Regions from separate parts of the Streptomyces sp. NPDC053069 genome, predicted to be linked through region 1. Evidence: riboswitches for the same ligand, from Rfam matches in the RefSeq annotation. Region 1 holds a riboswitch; each other region holds the start of a gene.
What was found. A riboswitch is a leader RNA that binds a small molecule or an ion and turns the genes downstream of it on or off. The one in region 1 is predicted to bind cobalamin.
Positions count from the first base shown of each region.

Region 2: it holds a riboswitch for cobalamin, as region 1 does, so the genes downstream of both, ACIGXP_RS10505 (HoxN/HupN/NixA family nickel/cobalt transporter) here and ACIGXP_RS07845 (CbtB-domain containing protein) in region 1, are expected to answer to the same signal.
Region 3: it holds a riboswitch for cobalamin, as region 1 does, so the genes downstream of both, ACIGXP_RS05980 (ribonucleoside-diphosphate reductase subunit alpha) here and ACIGXP_RS07845 (CbtB-domain containing protein) in region 1, are expected to answer to the same signal.

Region 1 covers NZ_JBITZN010000003.1:179,842-186,411, forward strand. Annotated here, with positions in the region: gene ACIGXP_RS07830 (histidine phosphatase family protein) at 17-598, shown strand; gene ACIGXP_RS07835 (hypothetical protein) at 617-955, opposite strand; gene ACIGXP_RS07840 (CbtA family protein) at 1,102-1,854, opposite strand; gene ACIGXP_RS07845 (CbtB-domain containing protein) at 1,877-2,098, opposite strand; cobalamin riboswitch at 2,135-2,278, opposite strand; gene ACIGXP_RS07850 (hypothetical protein) at 2,471-2,872, opposite strand; cobalamin riboswitch at 2,934-3,055, opposite strand; gene ACIGXP_RS07855 (methyltransferase family protein) at 3,085-3,849, opposite strand; gene ACIGXP_RS07860 (hypothetical protein) at 4,067-4,927, shown strand; gene ACIGXP_RS07865 (hypothetical protein) at 5,068-6,243, shown strand; gene amrS (AmmeMemoRadiSam system radical SAM enzyme) at 6,402-6,570, shown strand, end outside.
Region 2 covers NZ_JBITZN010000004.1:136,511-143,080, forward strand. Annotated here, with positions in the region: gene ACIGXP_RS10495 (glycoside hydrolase family 13 protein) at 1-1,530, opposite strand, end outside; gene ACIGXP_RS10500 (ArsR/SmtB family transcription factor) at 1,624-1,968, opposite strand; cobalamin riboswitch at 2,047-2,237, shown strand; gene ACIGXP_RS10505 (HoxN/HupN/NixA family nickel/cobalt transporter) at 2,266-3,345, shown strand; gene ACIGXP_RS10510 (nucleoside hydrolase) at 3,342-4,352, opposite strand; gene thrS (threonine--tRNA ligase) at 4,435-5,649, opposite strand; gene ACIGXP_RS10520 (hypothetical protein) at 5,976-6,570, shown strand, end outside.
Region 3 covers NZ_JBITZN010000002.1:508,721-515,290, reverse strand. Annotated here, with positions in the region: gene ACIGXP_RS05990 (hypothetical protein) at 1-283, opposite strand, end outside; gene ACIGXP_RS05985 (NACHT domain-containing protein) at 334-3,036, opposite strand; cobalamin riboswitch at 3,173-3,347, shown strand; gene ACIGXP_RS05980 (ribonucleoside-diphosphate reductase subunit alpha) at 3,471-5,834, shown strand; gene ACIGXP_RS05975 (ribonucleotide-diphosphate reductase subunit beta) at 5,834-6,570, shown strand, end outside.

The sequences.
Region 1 (6,570 bases):
CAGCAGGAGCATCCGCGTGACCAGCCGAGTTCTTCTCGTCTCCCCCGCCACCAGCGCGTCGTTGCGGCAGGCGCGGTTCGACGACGGCGGCTCGCTCGACGCCGTCGGCGCGGTACGGGCCCGGGCGGCGGCCGGGTCGCTGCCCGCCGCGGAGCGTGTGGCCGTCTCTCCGGGCGCGCGCTGCCGGGAGACGGCCACGGCGCTGGGCCTCGACGGCGTGCCGGTGCCGGAACTGGCGGGGCTCGACGTGGGCCGCTGGCGGGGCCGCACCCTTGAGGAGGTGGGGGCCGCCGAGCCGGAGGCGGTGGGCCATTGGCTCACCGACCCCGGCTGCGCCCCGCATGGTGGTGAGTCCGTGCAGGACCTGTGCGGAAGGGTCGCACGGTGGCTGGCCGACGTGCAGGCCGTGGCGGGCCGTACGGTCGCCGTCGTCGAGCCGGAGGTGGTACGGGCGGCCGTCGGCGGCGCGCTGGGGTTGCCTGTCACGGTTTTCTGGCGCCTCGATGTGCCGCCGCTGACCGTGACCGAACTCAGCGGCCGGGCCGGGCGCTGGAATCTGCGGCTGGGGCGTCCGCTTGCCGCGCCGGACGCCGATTAGGCGCCGCCGGCCGGTGGTTCAGTCTGCCGAAGCCCGGTGACGGCGCAGCAGCGCCGCTATCGCGCAGCGCAGGCAGGTGCCGTCGTCGCCCGGCTCCATGGCTTCGCGGTCGGGGCATGTCGTCGGCGCCGGATGGGACCGTCCCCGGCAGCCGTCCCCCGAGGCCGCGATCAGCATCTCCAGGTCGTGCAGCAGCTGTTCGGTGCGCTTGGCCTGCTGGGCGAGCACCCGCACCCGGGCGCTCTGGCCGCCGATCTGCCGTCGGCTGGCGACCAGTTGCTCGTATTCCCTCGGGGTGAGGGCGACCGCGTCGCGGCCACCGACGGTGATCCGGCGGGGCTGTGGGGCTCTGGCCACTCGGTTCCTCCGCTCCTCGCCCGGGCATCCGCCTCCGGTCCGCCGCCGGATTCCCTCGCCCTGCCGGTGAACCCGTGCGCCGGTGTCCGGAGAACGCCAGAGGGCCCCCGGATGATTCCGAAGGGCCCTCTGTTGTCCGGAAGGGGTCAGTGCGCGGCCGGAACCGCTCGCCCGCTCTCGGCCGTCGTCGGCTTGGGGCTCAGCAGCCGCTCGGCCAACTCGCCGAAGAGGAGGCCGAATCCGCCCCACAGAGCGGCCTGGATGCCCAGTGCCGAGAGCCGGAACCGCCACAGCAGGGTGGCCGGGAAGCCCTTGGGGACCTCGTTGACGACAGGCAGGAACTGGTAGGCCAGACCGATCACGACGGCGAACGCGGCCACCGCGACGACCGTCGCCCACCAGGTGCCCAGACGGGGAGCCAGGCGCTTGCCCAGCAGGGTGGCGGCGACCGCCAGCAGGACGCTGAGCAGCATCATCAGGAAGTACAGGGTGGTCCGCCTGCCGATGGTGTCGGGCTCGCCGACCGACGGCGGGTTGGCCGGGTACTTCAGGAACGGCACGACGTACACGGCGAGGAGGGCGCAGCCCGACAGCAGCAGCGCGGTGGCGCGCGGGCTGAAGCGGCCCACGCGGCCCAGGGCGAAGCAGAAGGCGAGCGCGGCGATCCCGCCGAAGGCGACCCCGTACACGAGGACACCGGTGGCGAGGCCGGCGGTGGACTGCAGGGAGCGGGAGACGACTTCCATCTCGTGCTCGTGGGAGTGGGCCTCCTCGAAGCTGATCGCCTTGTCGACGCTCGGCTCACCGAGGACGTACGCCACGACGAGGGCGAGCATGCCGGCCGCGAGGCCGGCGAGCATGCCCCGTACGAGGAGGTTCCGTACGGTTGCGGAATTCATGGGCGGGCGGTGTCCCCTCGCCTCAGTGGCAGGGGAAACCGAGCAGGTGTCGGGCGTCGTGCACCCACTCGTGGACGTCCGTGCCGTTGAGCACCGAGGTGGCGCCCTGCTCGGCGCCGACGAAGTAGAGCAGGATCAGCATGAGGATGCCGAAGAAGACCGCCCAGGGGGCAATCGCCTTCAGTGGCAGCTTGGCGGGTACGACGGGGGTGGTGGCTGTCGGCTGGGCGACGGTCTGCGCCATGGCAGAACCTCCTCTGGGAGTTCGCGTCCCATCTCGGTGGTGCACAGGACGACGGCCACGGGTCTGACTCACGGGACGCCGCGGGGGCGTCTCGCACACAGTGGCGCGACCGTGCCGGATTCCCACCGGCTTCCGTCTCGCCGTCGTCGATATCGGACAGACCGTACCGCGTGCCGCGCGCTCGGCCAAGACCGCCTGCCCCCGCCGTGATCTTCCTCTCCCAGCAGGCGGGACAGGACGAGGCCGGTGGGGCGGCAGCGCAGGCAGGGCCCACATCAACGGCGCCCGGGGGCAGTTGCGCACGGCCGTGTCGGTGGCGCGCACCGGACGGTGGCGACCTGCGCCGGCTCGGTGCCGTACCGGACCCCTGGGTCAACGGGGATCCGCACGGCGCCGTGGCGGCGTGAAGGCGTACAGGTCGAGGATGTCCGGCTGGGGAGCGACGCCCGGGCCACCCGCCCGTACCCACGTCACGATGTCCTCGGTCGCATCCGGGTCGTTGACAAGTCCGAGCCAGACCGGCCGCGCACCGGCGGCCCGGCCCGCGGTGGACGGCTGTACGACGATGACGTTGGCCTGGTCGCACACGTCGAGGCAGTCGGAGATGCGCACCGGCACCTCCGCCCGCAGCCGTGCGGTCTGCGCCTGGTGATCAACCCCCGTCACCTTGGGGCTGCCGCAGCAGCAGTCCCGGCACACGACGACCCGGCACGGCGCCGCAGCGCTCCCCGTCCCCGCTCCGCCGGACGCCTCTTCCGCCGGCCTCTCGGGCACGCCCATGTCACTCCCCTCCCGGGGAGATCCGCCCCGGTGTGCGTCGAGGAGGCGACCGCGTGAGTCTCTGGCTCCCGGGTCGTCGCCCGCCCGGCCTGCCCGCCCCGGGCGGAGCGGAGGCCTGCCGGAACTCGCTCACCGGTCACAGTGGCGGGACCGCGCCGGATTCACACCGGCTTCCTCGGACCGCCGTCGCCCTATGTCGCAGGTCATCATGCCATCACCGGTGGGAGCGCCGCGTGTACCGTCACCGCTCCCGCCCTCCGACGGCGGCCGGAGCGACGACCGGGCCGGGGGGTGTCGTTCGGATCATCCCGGCGTCGCGGGCCCTGGCGCTGCACGCTGCCCGCGGCGCGCCGGCCGACCCGGTGGGCCGTGCGGCGTATGTGGGGGATCAGGGCCGGGACTTCGGCGCGGTAGGCGTCGTAGGCGGCGCCGAACCGCCGGGCCATCAGGCGGTCCTCGACCCGGACCCGGCGCAGCAGCCCGGGTATCGCGGCCACCAGGAACGCCACCCGGACACCGAAGCCGCAGGCCGGCACGGAACCGGTGACCAAGCCGAGCAGGCCGGTGTAGATGGGGTGGCGGACCAGCCGGTACGGCCCGTCCGTGCGCAGCTCGTGGTACTCCCGGACCGTCGGCACACTGGCCCACATCGTCCCCAGCACCCAGCGGGACCACAGCAGCAGGGCGGTCGAGGCGACGGCGAGCAGGACACCCAGGAGGGCCGGCTCGGGCCGCCAGTACTGCAGATGGCGCCAGAACCCTTCGAAGCGCCCGACCAGGATGAAGAACGCGGAGACGCCCGCCGCCGGCAGCAGCCGGCGCGGCAGCGTGCGGCGCAGTCCCCGCAGCCAGCCGCGCAGTCCCAACCGGCTCCGCACGCCGAAGTGGACAGCGCCCACGACCCAGGCCGCGACGAAGATCAGGACGCAGACGTCGACGGTCAGGACGAGTGCCGAGTGAAGAGAACCCATGCCTCAAGACTGCTCCGCGTACCCAGCCGATCACCACCACCCACGGGTCGATGGAGAGGCCCCGCCTATCCCCACCGCTCCCCACCGTTCTCCGTCCACGGATGGAGAACGCGGCGGCAAGGCCCGTACCGGACACGGCAGTTCGGGCGTGTCCCGGGTGTGGCGCTGCTAGCCTGCGCGCAGGTGCTCGGGCGGGACAGGGGAGGAGCTGAACGCCGTGGTCCATGCGTTCGCCGTGTACCGGGACGCCATGCGCGAGGCGTGGGGTGACTGGTGGCTGGCCTGGCCCCTGCTGCAGAAGGTCGGCGTGGGGGACGTCCTGCACGACTCGCGGGGGTCCGTCCGCGCGGCCGGGACGCTGGCCGACCGCAGGATCGCCTTCGACGCGACGGCGCCCGAGGCCCGCGGTGCCTTCCTGCACGACGCCGGCGGCGGGATCGACGTCCGCTTCAAGGCGTCCGGCGCCACGGACCCGCTCTTCACGGCCCTCGTCGACGCGGACGCCGGGGTGCTGCTGCGGTTCGCCCGGCAGCGGGCCGCGCTGGTGGCGTACCGGGGCCTGGCCGGGAGCGGTCTGACGGACACCCCTGCCCTGGCCCGGGCGCTCGTCCGCCGCTACTGGGAGGGCCGCTGGGAGGCCGGTCTGCTCGCCGTGACCGAGGTGGTGCGGGCCGATGCGGCCGCCGTGCTGGTGGCCGCCGAGGCGGGCGCCTCGGCCGAGCTGCGCCTGGCCACGTCCGTCGGCGCCGGGCCGCTGCAGCTGCTCGACCTGGCGGGCTCGGCGCGGCTCGCCGGCAGCAGGCACCTGGGCTTCCAGTGGATCGGCGAAGCCCTCACGCCGCTCTTCCGGGTCGTACGGCTGCGCGGCACCTGGCTCGGCGGGGTGCGCGAGGAGTACGGACCCGTGCAGCCGGGGCGCGGCCTCGACGCCGAGCCCGTACCGCCCCTGCTGCTGGAGCAGGCCGCCGACGACCCGGCAGCCGTGCTCGAAACGCCGCCGCAGCTCGTCGGTGAGACGGAGACCGAGACAGAGCCCGGGACCGGGACCGCACCCGAGCCGGCCCAGGACGCGTCCTGACCGGGCCGGCCCCGCTGTCCGTCCGGCGCGCCGCCGCACGGCTGCACGCCGTCGCCGGGCTGGAGGAGGAGCTGCGTCAGTGGCAGGGCGCGAGCCGCGCCGGCGGTCCGCTGGAGAAGCACCACAGCCAGCTGGAGGCGGTGCTCGCGCTGCTCGGCGTGGGAGTGGCCGACGTACGGGCGCGGCTCGCCGACGGACGCGCGGACGACGTGCCCGGCCGGGTCCTGGACCTGCACCATGTGTGGGACTACTACCGCACCCGGTTCCTGCTGCGCCGCGTCCGTGACTACCGCCGTGTCCTGGACGTCGCCGACGAGTTGGCCTGGGAGTGCTACGGGCCGGTCCTCGGCCTCGCCGGAGCTCGCGCCAAGGAGCCCCCGCTGGTCGGCTTCAGCCGGGCGGCCGCGCCGCGCGCCCACCGCCGGGGCAGCGCCTACCACGATCTGCTGCCCCGCGGTGGCATCCACACCCGCGAGGGCCGCGAGGCCGCCGCACGGCTGCCGTTCCCCGTCATCGACGTGCCCTGGTCCTTCGGCTCCCATCTGCCCGCCCTGCTGACGGTGGCGCACGAGGCCGCGCACCACATCGACGACGACCGGGGCCTCGGTGACGAGATCCGCCGGCGGATCACGGCGGCCGGTCTGGCCCCGGAGCGTGCCGTCCCCTGGGAGCGGTGGTCGGGCGAGGCGTTCGCCGATGTGTGCGCCGCCGTGCTGTGCGGGCCCGCCTACGCCGCCGTACTCGCCGAACTGCTCGACGCCGGGGACGACACGGACGAGCCGGACGAGCGGGACTTCGACGGAGCGCATCCGCCGCCCGGGGCCCGGCTGCGGCTGACCCGTGCCGCCGCCCGGCTGGCCGGACACCCGGGCGCGCCGGACGACACCGAAGACCGCGCCTGCGACGGCGACGAGGCCCATGTCGTGGCCGGCGCGCTTCTGCGGGGCGGCTGGTCCGGGCTGGACGGGCTGTCGCTCACCGATCTGCTCGGGGCCGGAGGCCCGCCCGGCCGGGCGGACGTACCCGAGGGGACGCGGCGGCTGCTGGCGGGCGGCCCGTCCCGGTGCTCCTCGGCGGCCGGGGTGCTGGCGGCGGCCGCCCTCGCCTTCCAGCGCGACCCGGCCGCGTACGACCGGCAGGCCGTCGGCGAGCGGGCCGTGACCGAGGTGCTGCGCCTGCGGGCCGCCGGTACACGGGCGGCACGTGCCGCGGACCCGTCGGCCGTCGAACGCCGCCGCGTGCACACCGAGGCGGGCCGTGCGGTGCTGGCCGCGCTGGCTGCCCGGCCGGATCCGAGCCGAGCGGATTTCTGGTGAGCGCCTGCCGCAGCCGGCCGAGAAGGCGACGTCCTGGGACCCGCCCGGATCCGAACCTGCCGGCTCCGGATCCAAGTCTCGTGGTTCGCCGGAGAGTTGACCGGCCCGGAGCTACTCTGGCTGAGGCGCACCGACCGGACGGGGGACGGTACATGGGCATGCAGTGGACGCCGGCGGTCCTCCACCGGCAGCGGCACGGACGGGTGCAGTGCGTGCTGTGTCCCTTCCGCTGTTCGCTGAAGGACGGCGAGACGGGTCTGTGCGGGGTGCGCCGCCGGTCCGGGGACCGACTGGAGACCGCGACCTTCGCGTCGTCGGTGCGGCACT
Region 2 (6,570 bases), on a different contig from region 1:
GGTGAAGTCCAGGACGCCGGCGGGCGCGTCCGGTGTCCAGGTCAGCGTCTCGCCCTCCAGCAGCTTGCGGCGCAGCCGCAGGGCAGTGCGGTACAGCTCCAGGGTCGAGCCCTCGGCCCCCGTCTGCGCCTCGACGGCGTACGACGCGAAGGACGCCGGCTGCGGCAGCCAGGCCGCGCCGCGCCCGAAGCCGTACGACGGTCCGCTCCGCGTCCACGGCAGCGGCACCCGGCAGCCGTCGCGGCCCTTGCGGACATGGCCGGTCTGCTCCCAGATCGGGTCCTGGAGGACCGCGGCGGGCAGGTCGGCGACCTCCGGCAGACCGAGTTCCTCGCCCTGGTAGAGGTACGAGGATCCGGGCAGCGCGAGCATGAGGAGGGTCGCGGCGCGGGCCCGGCGCAGGCCCGCCCCGGTGTCGATCGCGGGCGCCGTGCCGCCGGACAGCAGCCAGGCCGCCGGGTCGGTGCCGGGCGGCAGCATCAGGCGGGAGGCGTGCCGTACGACATCGTGATTGGACAGCACCCAGGTGGCGGAGGCGCCGGCGGCCCGGGCGGTGGCGAGGGAGTCGGTGATGACCTGCCGCAGCTCCTCCGCGTCCCAGCCGGTCTCCAGGTACTCGAAGTTGAAGGCCTGGTCGAGTTCGTCGGGGCGGGCGTACAGGGCACGGCGGGCGCCCGGGACCCAGGCCTCGGCGACGGCGGTGCGCGGCGGGCTGTAGGCGTCGAGGATCTTGCGCCAGTCGCGGTAGATCTCGTGAACCTCGTCGCGGTCCCAGTACGGGTGGCTGCCCGGCGGGACGTGCGGCAGGGCCGCCTCGCCGGTGGCACCGAGGTCCCCGATGTCCCGCAGCGGCTCAGTGAGGTCCTTGGCCAGCCCGTGGGCGACGTCGATGCGGAAACCGTCGACGCCCCGGTCGGACCAGAACCGCAGGGTGGAGCGGAAGTCGGCGCGGACCTCCTCGTTGTCCCAGTTGAGGTCGGGCTGTTCGGGAGCGAAGAGGTGGAGGTACCACTCGCCGTCCGGGACGCGCTTCCATGCGCTGCCGCCGAACACGGACTGCCAGTCGCTGGGCGGCAGTTCGCCGTGCACGCCCCGGCCGGGGCGGAAGACATAGCGGCCGCGGGCCGGGGAGCCGGGGGCGGAGCGCAGGGCCTCCTGGAACCAGGGGTGCAGATGCGAGGTGTGGTTCGGGACGATGTCGACGACGACCTTCAGGCCGAGCCGGTGGGCCTCGCCCACCAGGGCGTCGAAGTCGTCCAGGGTGCCGAGGCGGGGATCGACGTCCCGGTGGTCGGCGACGTCGTAGCCTCCGTCGGCCAGCTCCGACGGGTAGAAGGGGCTCAGCCACAGGGCGTCGGCACCGAGGCCGGCGACGTGGCTCAGGCGCTGGGTGATGCCGCGCAGGTCGCCGAGGCCGTCGCCGTCCGCGTCGGCGAAACTGCGGGGGTAGACCTGGTAGATGACGGCCTGACGCCACCAGTCGGGGTTCTTGGAGGAGAGGTCCGGGGAGCGGTCTGCCACAGGGGCCATACGGGATCCCTTCAGGGGGAGGTGGACGACAGTACAAATCTGTCCACATGACCCGGAAAGGGAACCTTCGCATGGGGGGCCGAGGGGAGCACCTCAGCAGAGGTCCAGCACCGTGCGCAGCTCGGCGTCCACCACGCGGTAGCGCACCACCCGTCCCTGTTTCTCCCCGGCCACGACGCCCGCCGCCCGCAGCAGCCGCAGGGCCTGGGAGACGGCGGGATCGTTCATTCCGGTGGCCACGGCAAGGTCGGAGACGGCGAGCGGGCCGGTGCGGTGCAGGGCGAGGAGCAGGGCGAGCCGGTTGGCGTCGGCCAGCAGCGAGAAGCGGCCGGCCCAGGTGCGCACCCGGTCCGCGTCACCGATGGCGGCGATCGCCTCGCACACCCGGTGACCGTCGATGGTGCGCCGGTCGGCTCGGTCGGCAGGCACGAGATGCATGGCGTCATCCTCGCAGGTGGCTTTGTGATCTTGAATACCTGCACGGGTGCGCAGCTATGCAGTGCACCGCTCCCGCCCGTACGGTGGGCGGGCCGTGGTGCTCGGGAAGTCGATGAGAAGTCGACGCGGCCCTCGCCACTGTGACCGGGGAGTTCCGGTCCCGTCCGGCAGCAGCCGGGCCACTGGTCGGTCGTACGGCTGGGAAGGCAGGGACCGAAGAGCGCACCACCCCGTAAGCCAGGAGACCGGCCACGGCAGCTCACGAAGTGATCCACGAGGTGCTGGAGCGTGAACCCGATGGCCGATGCTGCTTCCTTCCGCTGGCGGCGCGAGGACACCCTGAAGACGGCGGGACTGCTGACGGTGATCGTCGCCCTGCACGTCGTCGCCTTCGGGATCCTCTTCCTGCTGGTCGTGCCCGAGCACTACAGGGTCGGCACCGACGTCTTCGGGATCGGCCTCGGCATCACCGCCTACACCCTGGGTATGCGGCACGCGTTCGACGCCGACCACATCGCCGCGATCGACAACACCACACGCAAGCTGATGGCCGACGGGAAGCGGCCGGTGTCGGTGGGGTTCTGGTTCGCGCTGGGGCACTCCAGCGTGGTGGTCGTGCTGGCGGTGCTGATCGCCGGCGGTACGCAGCTCGCCGGCAAGGTGATGGACGAGCACTCGCGGACCCACCAGGTGCTCGGGTTCCTGGGAACGACGATCTCCGGCACGTTCCTCTACCTCATCGCGGCCCTGAACCTGGTCGCTCTGGTGGGCATCCTCAGGGTCTTCCGCGCGATGCGCGGCGGGGCGTACGACGAGCGGGAGCTCGAACAGCACCTGGACTCGCGCGGTTTCATGAACCGGATCCTCGGCCGCCTCACCAAATCGATCAGCCGGCCCGGCCAGATGTTCCCGCTCGGTTTCCTCTTCGGGCTCGGCTTCGACACGGCCACCGAGGTCACGCTGATGGTGATGGCCGGTTCGGGCGCCGCCGCCGGCCTGCCCTGGTACGCGGTCCTCTGCCTGCCGCTGCTCTTCGCCGCCGGCATGAGCCTGTTCGACACCCTCGACGGCACCTTCATGAACTTCGCCTACCAGTGGGCGTTCTCCAACCCCGTCCGCAAGGTCTTCTACAACCTCGCCATCACCGGCCTGTCCATCGCGGTCGCCTTCGTCATCGGCACGATCGAGCTGGTCGGGGTCCTGCACGAGAAGTTCGGTCTGCACGACGGCGTCACGGGCTGGATCGCCGGACTCGACCTGGACAACGTCGGCTATCTCATCGTCGGCCTGTTCGTGGTGGTGTGGGCGGCGGCACTGTCGTACTGGCGCGTCGCGCGGGTGGAGGAACGCTGGACGGCGAAGCCCGCCGCCGACTAGGGGGTGTCGTTCGGACGCCGGGATGATCCGAACGCCACCCCCTGGCGCTCCACGGTCTCCAGGTACAGCTTCACGTACCGGTCCACGTCGACCTGCAACGCCACGTCCACCAGGGCGTGTTCGCGCTTGCCCTCGTGGATCTCGGACTCGCCGGGGCGGGGGCGGCGGTCGACGATCGTCTGGCCCCGGGTCGGGCCCGGGGCCAGGGAGACCTCGACGGGCAGGAGCCGGGTGGTGATGCCGGCCGGGTCGGCGACCGCGCACACCGCGCCCGCGTCGCCGAGGCCGCCCGCCTCCTCCGCCTCCGGGGCCTCTCCCTGCGTGGTCGGCCGGTGCGCGAGGAGTTCGCCGGCCAGCCGGGTGCCGGGGTCGCTGCTCGTGCGCAGCCGGTGGACGTCCGGGGCGTCGACGACGACCTGCATGAAGACGTCCAGGCCGTACATGGTGATCGGCACCCCGGCGGTGAGCAGGATCGCCGCCGCCTCCGGGTCGTGCCAGACGTTGAACTCGGCGACCGGCGTGGCGTTCCCGACGGCGACCGCGCCGCCCATGAAGACGATCCGCTCGATGTTGCGGGTCACCTCGGGGTGGGTGCGCAGCAGCAGGGCGATGTTGGTGAGCGGTGCGGTGGGGATGAGGGTGACCGGGCGGGGGGAGGCGAGGATCTCACGGCGCAGCAGGGCGACCGCGTCGAGGTCGACGGGGGTGCGGGTCGGCGCGGGCAGGCCGAGGTCGCCCATGCCGTCCGAGCCGTGCACATGCCGGGCCGAGCGGGCGGGTTCGATCAGCGGGCGTTCGGCGCCCCGGCCCACCGGGATGTCCGGGGCGCCCGCCTGCTCCAGCACGGTCAGGGTGTTGCGGACCACACCGTCGACGTCCGTGTTCCCGGCCACGCAGGTCACGGCCCGCAGGTCCAGGCCGGGGTGGCGTACGGCGAGCAGCAGGGCCAGGGCGTCGTCGACGCCGGTGTCGCAGTCGATGATCACGGGGATGGGCTGACCGGTCACAGCGGGCTCCTTCGTCGTACCGACGCTCAAACCCTAGATCAGCACCCGGTGATCGGCCCCATGACGCCGGGTCCGACCGCGATCAGTCCCACAGCGCGGTGCCGCGTGCGGCCACCCGGGCGCTGATCGCGGCCAGCAGGTCCGGCACCGGCAGCGCCCCGGGGCGGCGGCCGTCCCGCAGGCGTACCGCGGCCAGCCCCGCCCCGGCCTCACGGGCGCCGATCACGGCCTGGTACGGCACCAGGCGGGCCGCCCGGATCCGGGCGCCCAGGGTGCCCTCGGCCGGACCGGCGAGCTCCGCCCGCAGCCCCAGCTGCAGGGCCTGCCGCACGACCGCCGCCGCCTGCTCCTCCTGCTCCTCGGCGACCGGCAGGACCATCAGCTGGACGGGGGCCAGCCAGGCCGGGAAGGCGCCGGCGTGCGCCTCGACGAGGTGGGCGACGGCCCGCTCGACGCTGCCGATGATGCTGCGGTGCACCATCACCGGGCGGTGCTTCGCGCCGTCGGCGCCGATGTAGTGCAGGTCGAAGCGGGCCGGCTGGTGGAAGTCGATCTGCACGGTGGACAGGGTGGACTCACGCCCGGCCGGGTCGGAGATCTGTACGTCGATCTTCGGGCCGTAGAAGGCGGCCTCGCCCTCCGCCTCCTCGTACACCACGCCGGACGCGTCCAGGACCTCCCGCAGCAGCTCGGTGGCCCGGCGCCACAGTTCCGGATCGGCGACGTACTTCCCGCCCTCCCCGGGCAGCGACAGCCGGTGCCGTACGGCCTCGATGCCGAGGTCGGCGTAGGCGCGGGCGATCAGCTCCAGCGCGGCGCGGGCCTCGTCCACCGCCTGGTCCAGGGTGCAGAAGATGTGCGCGTCGTTGAGCTGGATGGCACGGACACGGGTCAGACCGCCGAGGACACCGGAGAGTTCGGCGCGGTGCATGCCGCCCAACTCGGCAATCCTGAGCGGCAGTTCGCGGTAGCTGTGGGAACGGGAACGATAGATCAGGGCGTGGTGGGGGCAGAGGCTGGGTCGCAGCACGACCTCCTCCGCACCGAGTTTCATCGGCGGGTACATGTCGTCGCTGTAGTGGTCCCAGTGCCCGGAGATCTCGTACAGCTCCCGTTTGCCGAGCGCGGGCGAGTACACGTGCCGGTACCCGGCGCGGCGTTCGGCCTCGCGGATGTACTCCTCCAGGGTGTGCCGTACGAGCGCGCCGTCGGGCAGCCAGTACGGCAGGCCGGCGCCCATCAGCGGGTCGGTGTCGAACAGGTCCAGCTCACGGCCGAGCCGGCGGTGGTCGGGCAGACGGTCGTTCACGGGGGTCACTCCTCGGTCGGAGAGGCGGGAGAGGCGAACGCCCCGTGACAACCAGAAGCCCCGGGGCGTTCGCCCCGGGGCTTCGATGCTGGTCAGGTGTCAGCGCGCCGGGACGGTCTCCGGCGTCGTCGTGCTCTTCGGGCACTGCTGGGCGCGCTGCATGGGGGCGACCGTAGCAGGCAGTGAAGCCGCAGGTCGAGGCGTTTTCGGCGGGCCGCTCACCCGGACGGACCCAAGCGCTGGTGAGGCGGGCGGGGCGGTGGTGCCGTGAGAGCAGGCACCCCGTCGGCCGCAGCCCAGGAGGCACCTCTGACATGATCGATGCGATACGCCTCCGTGGCCTCCCGCTCTGGCTCACCGTCGCCGGCCTTCTCGGCCTGGGCGGCTGCGCGGCGCTCGGTCTGAAGCACCCGGCGACCGCGCCCCAGCCCCTCCCGACGATCGACAAGCCGGCCCCGGCGCCGAAACCGTCCGCGCGGGCCGACGGCTCCACCCTCACCGACGAACAGGCACAGGCCGCGCTCATCACCGAGACCGACCTCGGTGCCCCCTGGACGCCGACCGACGGTGCGGCCACCTGGCGGGACGGCCTGCTGAAGGCGACCACCGAGGCCGGCGACTGCCAGCCGCTGCTGGACGCCCTCTACACCGACGAACTCCTCGGCGGTCCCGCCCGCGTCGCCATCGGTCTGGACGACGCCGACACCGACGCGCAGCTGCGCTACCAGATCGCCGCCCGGCGTCCCTCCGACGTCGACGCGGCGCTGAAGTGGCTCGCGACGATGCCGGCGCAGTGCGCGCGCTTCACCGCCACCACGGAACTGGGGATCCTGGAGGACGTCCAGGTCACCGACGCCCCGCTGCCGGAGGTCGGCGACACCCGACAGGGCCTGCGCATCAGCATCGCCG
Region 3 (6,570 bases), on a different contig from region 1:
GCGCCATGGCCACCAGGTCGCCCGCCTCGGCGACGAACGGATGCAGGACCCGCTGGGGCGCTTCGCCGTTCACGCCGGGGCGGCCGGGAGCGCCGTTCACCGTGCCCGCCATCGACAGCCAGCGCTGCACCGTCTGCACCGCGCTGGACCCGCCGATCGCCCGGGACGGCGCACGCGACCGGTCGCCGTCGTCCTCCTGCCACAGCGCGCTGTCCGCCTCCTGTTCGCGGCGTCCGGTGCAGTCCGGGAGCTCCCACAGACACAGCGCCTGAAGCAGGGTCACCTGGGTGTACCAGCACCGTGACTGCTGCAGCACCGTCTCCGCCTGCCGGATCAGATCGGCTCGGCTCCCCGGGTACGAGTCGGGATGGCGTTTGCGGCGGTTGGCCGCGAGCTTGAAGCCCTGGGCCAGCGCGGCTTCCAGGGCGAGCGGCAGGTCGGGGGGCCATGGGTGTACTTCGGGTCGAGGTGGCGCAGCCACTTGGTGAGGCGGTCCCGTGCCTCGTCCCGGTGGGCGTCGTCGACGGAGCCCAGGAGCATGGGGATCATCCAGGCCCGCATCACGAACTCCCTGAACAGCTTGATACGGGCCTCGCGGTAGTTCCGCTTGATCTTCCTCCGGTCCTCCTGCAGCCGGTAGATCTCCTCCCGCGAGAACCCAGAGTCGGCCCTCGCGTTCCGCATCCTCTCGGTCCAGTGCTGGTAAGCGTTCCTCTTGCGGGCTCTCAGCCGGCTGACCCGCTTGTTGTACTCCCTGACCGGGTCGTTGTTCAGGCCGATCCTGTCCCGGATCACTGCGAACGCGTCGGTTCCGCCGCTGCCGAACTCCTGGGCGGCGGCCAGCCGCACGGCGTACGAGCGCTCCGCTTTGCCGATCTGGAAGAGGTGGTCGTAGAGCTGCATGGTGTCGGTCTTCTCCGAGACCGCGCGCAGTGCCGTGCCGAGCTGCTTCAGCAGTCCGAGCTTCGCGTCCTCAAGGGTGCGACGGTCGCCCTTGATGGCGCACCAGCGTTTGTGCACCTCCGCGACGATGTCGCCGAGCAGTTGCGGCCGGGGTTCCATGCTGTCGATCTCCAGGGCCGCCGCGTACAGATCGAGGGCTTTGGGGTCGTCCGTGCGGCGGTTCGCGGCCGTGAAGAGCCGGTCGGCCATGGTGCGGCCGTACACGGGAGCCTGCCGCACCCTCTCATCCCAGTACTTGTGCACCTCGGCCCCGATGCTGCCTCCCCTGGCCGACTGTTCCACCGCCCGGTCACGGGAGAGCAGCACCAGGGCGATGAGCAGCTCACGGCTGGGCCCCGGCGGCTGCAGCGCCTGCTGGACGAGCTCGCCGGCGGAGCGCTCCTTGAGGTACTGCAACATGCGGAACCCGAAATAGGCCTGGATGATGCTGTGCGGGAAGCGGACCCTCTTCTCGAAGCTCTCCACCAGCTGCAGCTTGTCCGCATGGGCCGCGAAGCGGGCGAGCGCGGCCTGGCATTGGCCCATGTTCCCCTTGGCCAGATGCTCTCTCTCCTCCTTGCTCAGGTGCTCGCAGAGCGTGTTCCAGATCCGCTCCCGGTGCCACTCCGAGAAGGTGTTCCCGCGCTTGCCGTACCGGTCGAAACGGCGTGCCCTGGTCCGCAGGTGGTCCGCCTGGGCCCGCGTCCGCCGCGCCGGACCGGGGTGGACGTCACTGTCCAGCAGCTCGGCGAAGCCGACCTCCAGCTTGTCCTGGAGCAGTCCGATGCACGCGAGCGCGGAGACCACCTCGACGGTGTCCTTGCGTTCCCGGGGGCTCAGCTCGACGTCCTCGCGCAGCCGGCCGTCGCTCATGGCGTGGGCCCAGGTCTCCAGGAGCCACAGCCGGAGCGTGCTGCGGTCCCAACTGCGGGTGTCGAGCCGGTCCTTGTCGTTGCGCGGACGAACGCGTTCGAGGTCGCCGTGGTGGTGCAGTTCGCGGGCGATCTGCAGGTAGATCGGCGATTCGGTGACCTCCGCGGTCTCCACGATCCAGTCCACGCGGCGCTCGTCCGTCTCCGGGACCCGCGCCTCGACGAAGTGCAGCGCCGACTCCTCGCTCAGCGGCTCCAGCTCCACGATCGCGGCGGGGGTGCTCTCCAGCGGACTGTGCGGCCGGGAGGCGATGACGAGGGGCAGCTTCTCCTCGTGGGCGCGCTCGATGGCCCTGCGGATGATGTTGTCCCGGTCCTCCTGGAAGCGCTCGTCGAGGATCGCTTCTTCCAGGCCGTCGGCGATGACGACCACCTTGTCGTCGGCGAGCAGTTGCTGCCAGATCCGGTCGCTCTTGGTGCGCGCCAGAATGCCGTGAGGCGCTTCCTCGGCGAACCGTTGCCTGGCCATGCGCTCGAAGTTCAGATCGGCACCGGTTGCGTCCCTCAGCCGGATCGGCACGGGAACGGCGTGCTGCCGGGCCAGCAGCTCGGTCAGCCGCACCAGGACGGCCGTCTTGCCCGTGCCGACACCGCCGACGAGCAGATAGGGCCGGCGGGTCTCGCGCTGCCGCAGCCTCTGGGCGATGACCCGGGCGACCTCCTCGCGGCCCACGATCTCGGCCATGTCGGGCCCGGCGGTGAGCACCAGCTTGCGGGGGTGCTTGCGCGCCTTGGCGACGTAGCGCCGCTTGCTCCAGCTGTACCAGAAGAACAGGAAGAAAGCGGCGGCCACCGAAGCGGCGAGAAGCGGACCGACGAAGCGGAGCACGGAGTCGAACCCGGTGCTCGACCTCCTCCGCCACTGCTCGAACGCGGTCGTGTGATGGGTGAACAGGATCCAGAGACCTTCCGCGGCCCAGGCGAGGAGTGCGGTCAGGAGGATCAGCCACACAACCCGGATCGCGTTGGTGTACGAGAACCACCTGCGCCAGTTCTTGGGGCGGGTGGTGTCCCGGCGGGCCTCCAGCTTGATGGTCAGATGGTGCCAGTGGACCAGGAAGAACCGCCTGACCCGGCGCCACACGTGTCTCGCCTCCAGCGTCGCCATCGGCGCGCTGCGAGGCCGCACCTTGCCCGGCGGATGACGGACGATCCTCGTCATGGTGCGTTCTCCTTCCGAGGCCGGCTCTCGGCACGAAGGACCCGCGGGGCACCTTCTTCCATGGAAACACTCCAGCCGGGCCCTGCAACTCGGAAGTTGACCCTCCGAAGCCACCGCACCACACAACAGACACAACATCTGGGGGTGACCTGACAGCCCGGCACTAGATGTATGCTCATCCTCGCTGTCGCCGCAGGGGAATCCGGTGCGAATCCGGAACTGTCCCGCAACGGTGTACTTGTGTGTGTCCGTTCCCTGAACGCCGTGCACAGGAGTCAGTCCGAGGACCTGCCGACAGCGCACCCGGCCGTCCGGCCGGTGTGCCCTGAGACGTCCGGGCCTCGTGGAGTGGGCCGGTGGACGCGACGCCGTGTGCGCTCGTGGCTGCCCCCGCCCTCCGCCAGGCCCCCGTGCCGAGCGAGGGAGAGCCCCACGTGACCATCGCGCCAGCAGACCCGGCTTCAGCCGACGGCCTGGAGACCGACGGTCCCGGTGCCGCGCTGCTGCGGACCCTGACCGAGCTGACCGCCGACCTCCCCGACACCGACCCCGGCCGGGTCGCCGCCGCCGCCCTGCGTGGCCGGTCGGCGAACGCCGACGAGGCGGAGTTGCGGGAGCTGGCCACGGAGGCCGCCGCCGGGCTCATCTCCGAGGACCCCGCATACTCCCGGCTGGCCGCCCGGCTGCTGACCCTCACCATCCGCGCGGAGGCCGCCTCGCAGGGCGTGACGTCCTTCACCGAGTCCGTGGCCGTGGGACACCGGGAGGGGCTCATCGCCGACCGGACCGCCGAGTTCGCGCGGGTGCACGCCGCGCGGCTGGACGCGCTGATCGACACGGGCGCCGACGACCGCTTCGGCTACTTCGGGCTGCGCACGCTGCACAGCCGGTATCTGCTCCGGCACCCCTTCACCCGCAAGGTCGTCGAGACCCCCCAGCACTTCATGCTGCGGGTCGCCGCAGGCCTCGCCGAGGACGACAGTGTCCGCTCCCTGGACGAAGTCGCCGCGCTCTACCGGCTCATGAGCCGCCTCGACTACCTGCCGTCCTCCCCCACGCTCTTCAACTCCGGCACCCGCCACCCCCAGATGTCGTCCTGCTACCTCCTCGACTCCCCGCTGGACGAGCTGGACTCCATCTACGACCGCTACCACCAGGTGGCCCGGCTCTCCAAGCACGCCGGCGGCATCGGTCTGTCGTACTCCCGGATCCGCAGCCGCGGTTCGCTGATCCGCGGCACCAACGGGCACTCCAACGGCATCGTGCCGTTCCTGAAGACCCTGGACGCCTCGGTGGCGGCCGTGAACCAGGGCGGCCGGCGCAAGGGCGCCGCGGCCGTCTACCTGGAGACCTGGCACTCCGACATCGAGGAGTTCCTGGAGCTGCGCGACAACACCGGTGAGGACGCCCGCCGTACGCACAACCTGAACCTCGCGCACTGGATCCCGGACGAGTTCATGCGCCGGGTCAACGCCGACGGACAGTGGTCGCTGTTCTCCCCGGCGGACGTGCCGGAGCTGGTGGACCTGTGGGGGGAGGAGTTCGACGCCGCCTACCGCAAGGCCGAGGCGGCGGGGCTCGCGAAGAAGACGATCCCGGCCCGCGAGCTGTACGGCCGGATGATGCGCACCCTCGCGCAGACCGGCAACGGCTGGATGACCTTCAAGGACGCGGCGAACCGCACCGCCAACCAGACCGCCCTGCCCGGCCATGTCGTCCACTCCTCCAACCTCTGCACCGAGATCCTGGAGGTCACGGACGACGGGGAGACGGCGGTCTGCAACCTGGGGTCGGTCAACCTCGGTGCGTTCGTGAGCGGCGGTGACATCGACTGGCAGCGCCTCGACGAGACGGTCCGCACGGCCGTCACCTTCCTCGACCGTGTGGTCGACATCAACTTCTACCCGACCGAGCAGGCGGGCCGGTCGAACGCCAAGTGGCGGCCCGTCGGCCTCGGTGCCATGGGTCTGCAGGACGTGTTCTTCAAGCTGCGCCTGCCCTTCGACTCCCCGGAGGCCAAGGCCCTGTCCACGCGGATCGCCGAGCGCATCATGCTCGCCGCGTACGAGGCCTCCGCCGACCTCGCCGAGCGGAACGGCCCGCTGCCGGCCTGGGAGAAGACCCGTACCGCGCGCGGTGTGCTGCACCCCGACCACTACGAGGTGGAGCTGACCTGGCCGGAGCGCTGGGCGGCCCTGCGCGAGCGGATCGCGGCCGTCGGCATGCGCAACTCGCTCCTCCTGGCGATCGCGCCCACCGCCACCATCGCCTCCATCGCGGGCGCGTACGAGTGCATCGAGCCGCAGGTGTCGAACCTGTTCAAGCGCGAGACGCTGTCCGGTGAGTTTTTGCAGGTCAACTCGTACCTGGTGAAGGATCTGAAGGAGCTCGGCGTCTGGGACGCACGGACCCGTGAGGCGCTGCGCGACTCCAACGGCTCGGTGCAGGACTTCGCGTGGATCCCGGCCGACGTACGGGCCCTGTACCGCACGGCGTGGGAGATCCCGCAGCGCGGCCTGATCGACATGGCCGCGGCGCGGACCCCGTTCCTCGACCAGGCGCAGTCGCTCAACCTCTTCATGGAGACGCCGACCATCGGCAAGCTCTCCTCGATGTACGCGTACGCCTGGAAGTCCGGGCTCAAGACGACGTACTACCTGCGCTCGCGGCCCGCGACGCGCATCGCCCGCGCCGCCCAGGCGCAGACACAGAAGACCATCCCCGTCCAGCAGGCCGCCGATCCCGACGCGGTCGCCTGCTCCCTGGAAAACCCCGAGTCCTGCGAGGCCTGCCAGTAATGTCCACCCGTCCCCAGAACCTCCTCGACCCGGGCTTCGAACTCACCCTCCGCCCGATGCGCTACCCGGACTTCTACGAGCGCTACCGGGACGCCATCAAGAACACCTGGACCGTGGAGGAGGTCGACCTCCACTCGGACGTCGCCGACCTCGCGAAGCTGACTGCGGCCGAGCAGCACCTGATCGGCCGGCTGGTGGCCTTCTTCGCGACGGGCGACTCGATCGTCGCGAACAACCTGGTCCTGACGCTGTACAAGCACATCAACTCGCCCGAGGCGCGCCTGTATCTGAGCAGGCAGCTCTTCGAGGAGGCCGTGCACGTCCAGTTCTATCTGACGCTGCTCGACACCTATCTCCCCGACCCGGACGACCGGGCGGCGGCCTTCGCGGCCGTCGAGAACATCCCCTCCATCCGGGAGAAGGCCGGGTTCTGCTTCAAGTGGATGGACTCGGTCGAGAAGCTGGAGCGCCTGGAGACGAAGGCCGACCGCCGGCGCTTCCTGCTCAATCTGATCTGCTTCGCCGCGTGCATCGAGGGCCTGTTCTTCTACGGCGCCTTCGCCTACGTGTACTGGTTCCGCAGCCGGGGTCTGCTGCACGGTCTCGCCACCGGCACCAACTGGGTGTTCCGCGACGAGACGATGCACATGTCCTTCGCCTTCGACGTGGTCGACACCGTCCGCAAGGAGGAGCCGGAGCTGTTCGACGACGCGCTCCAGCAGCAGGTCACCGACAT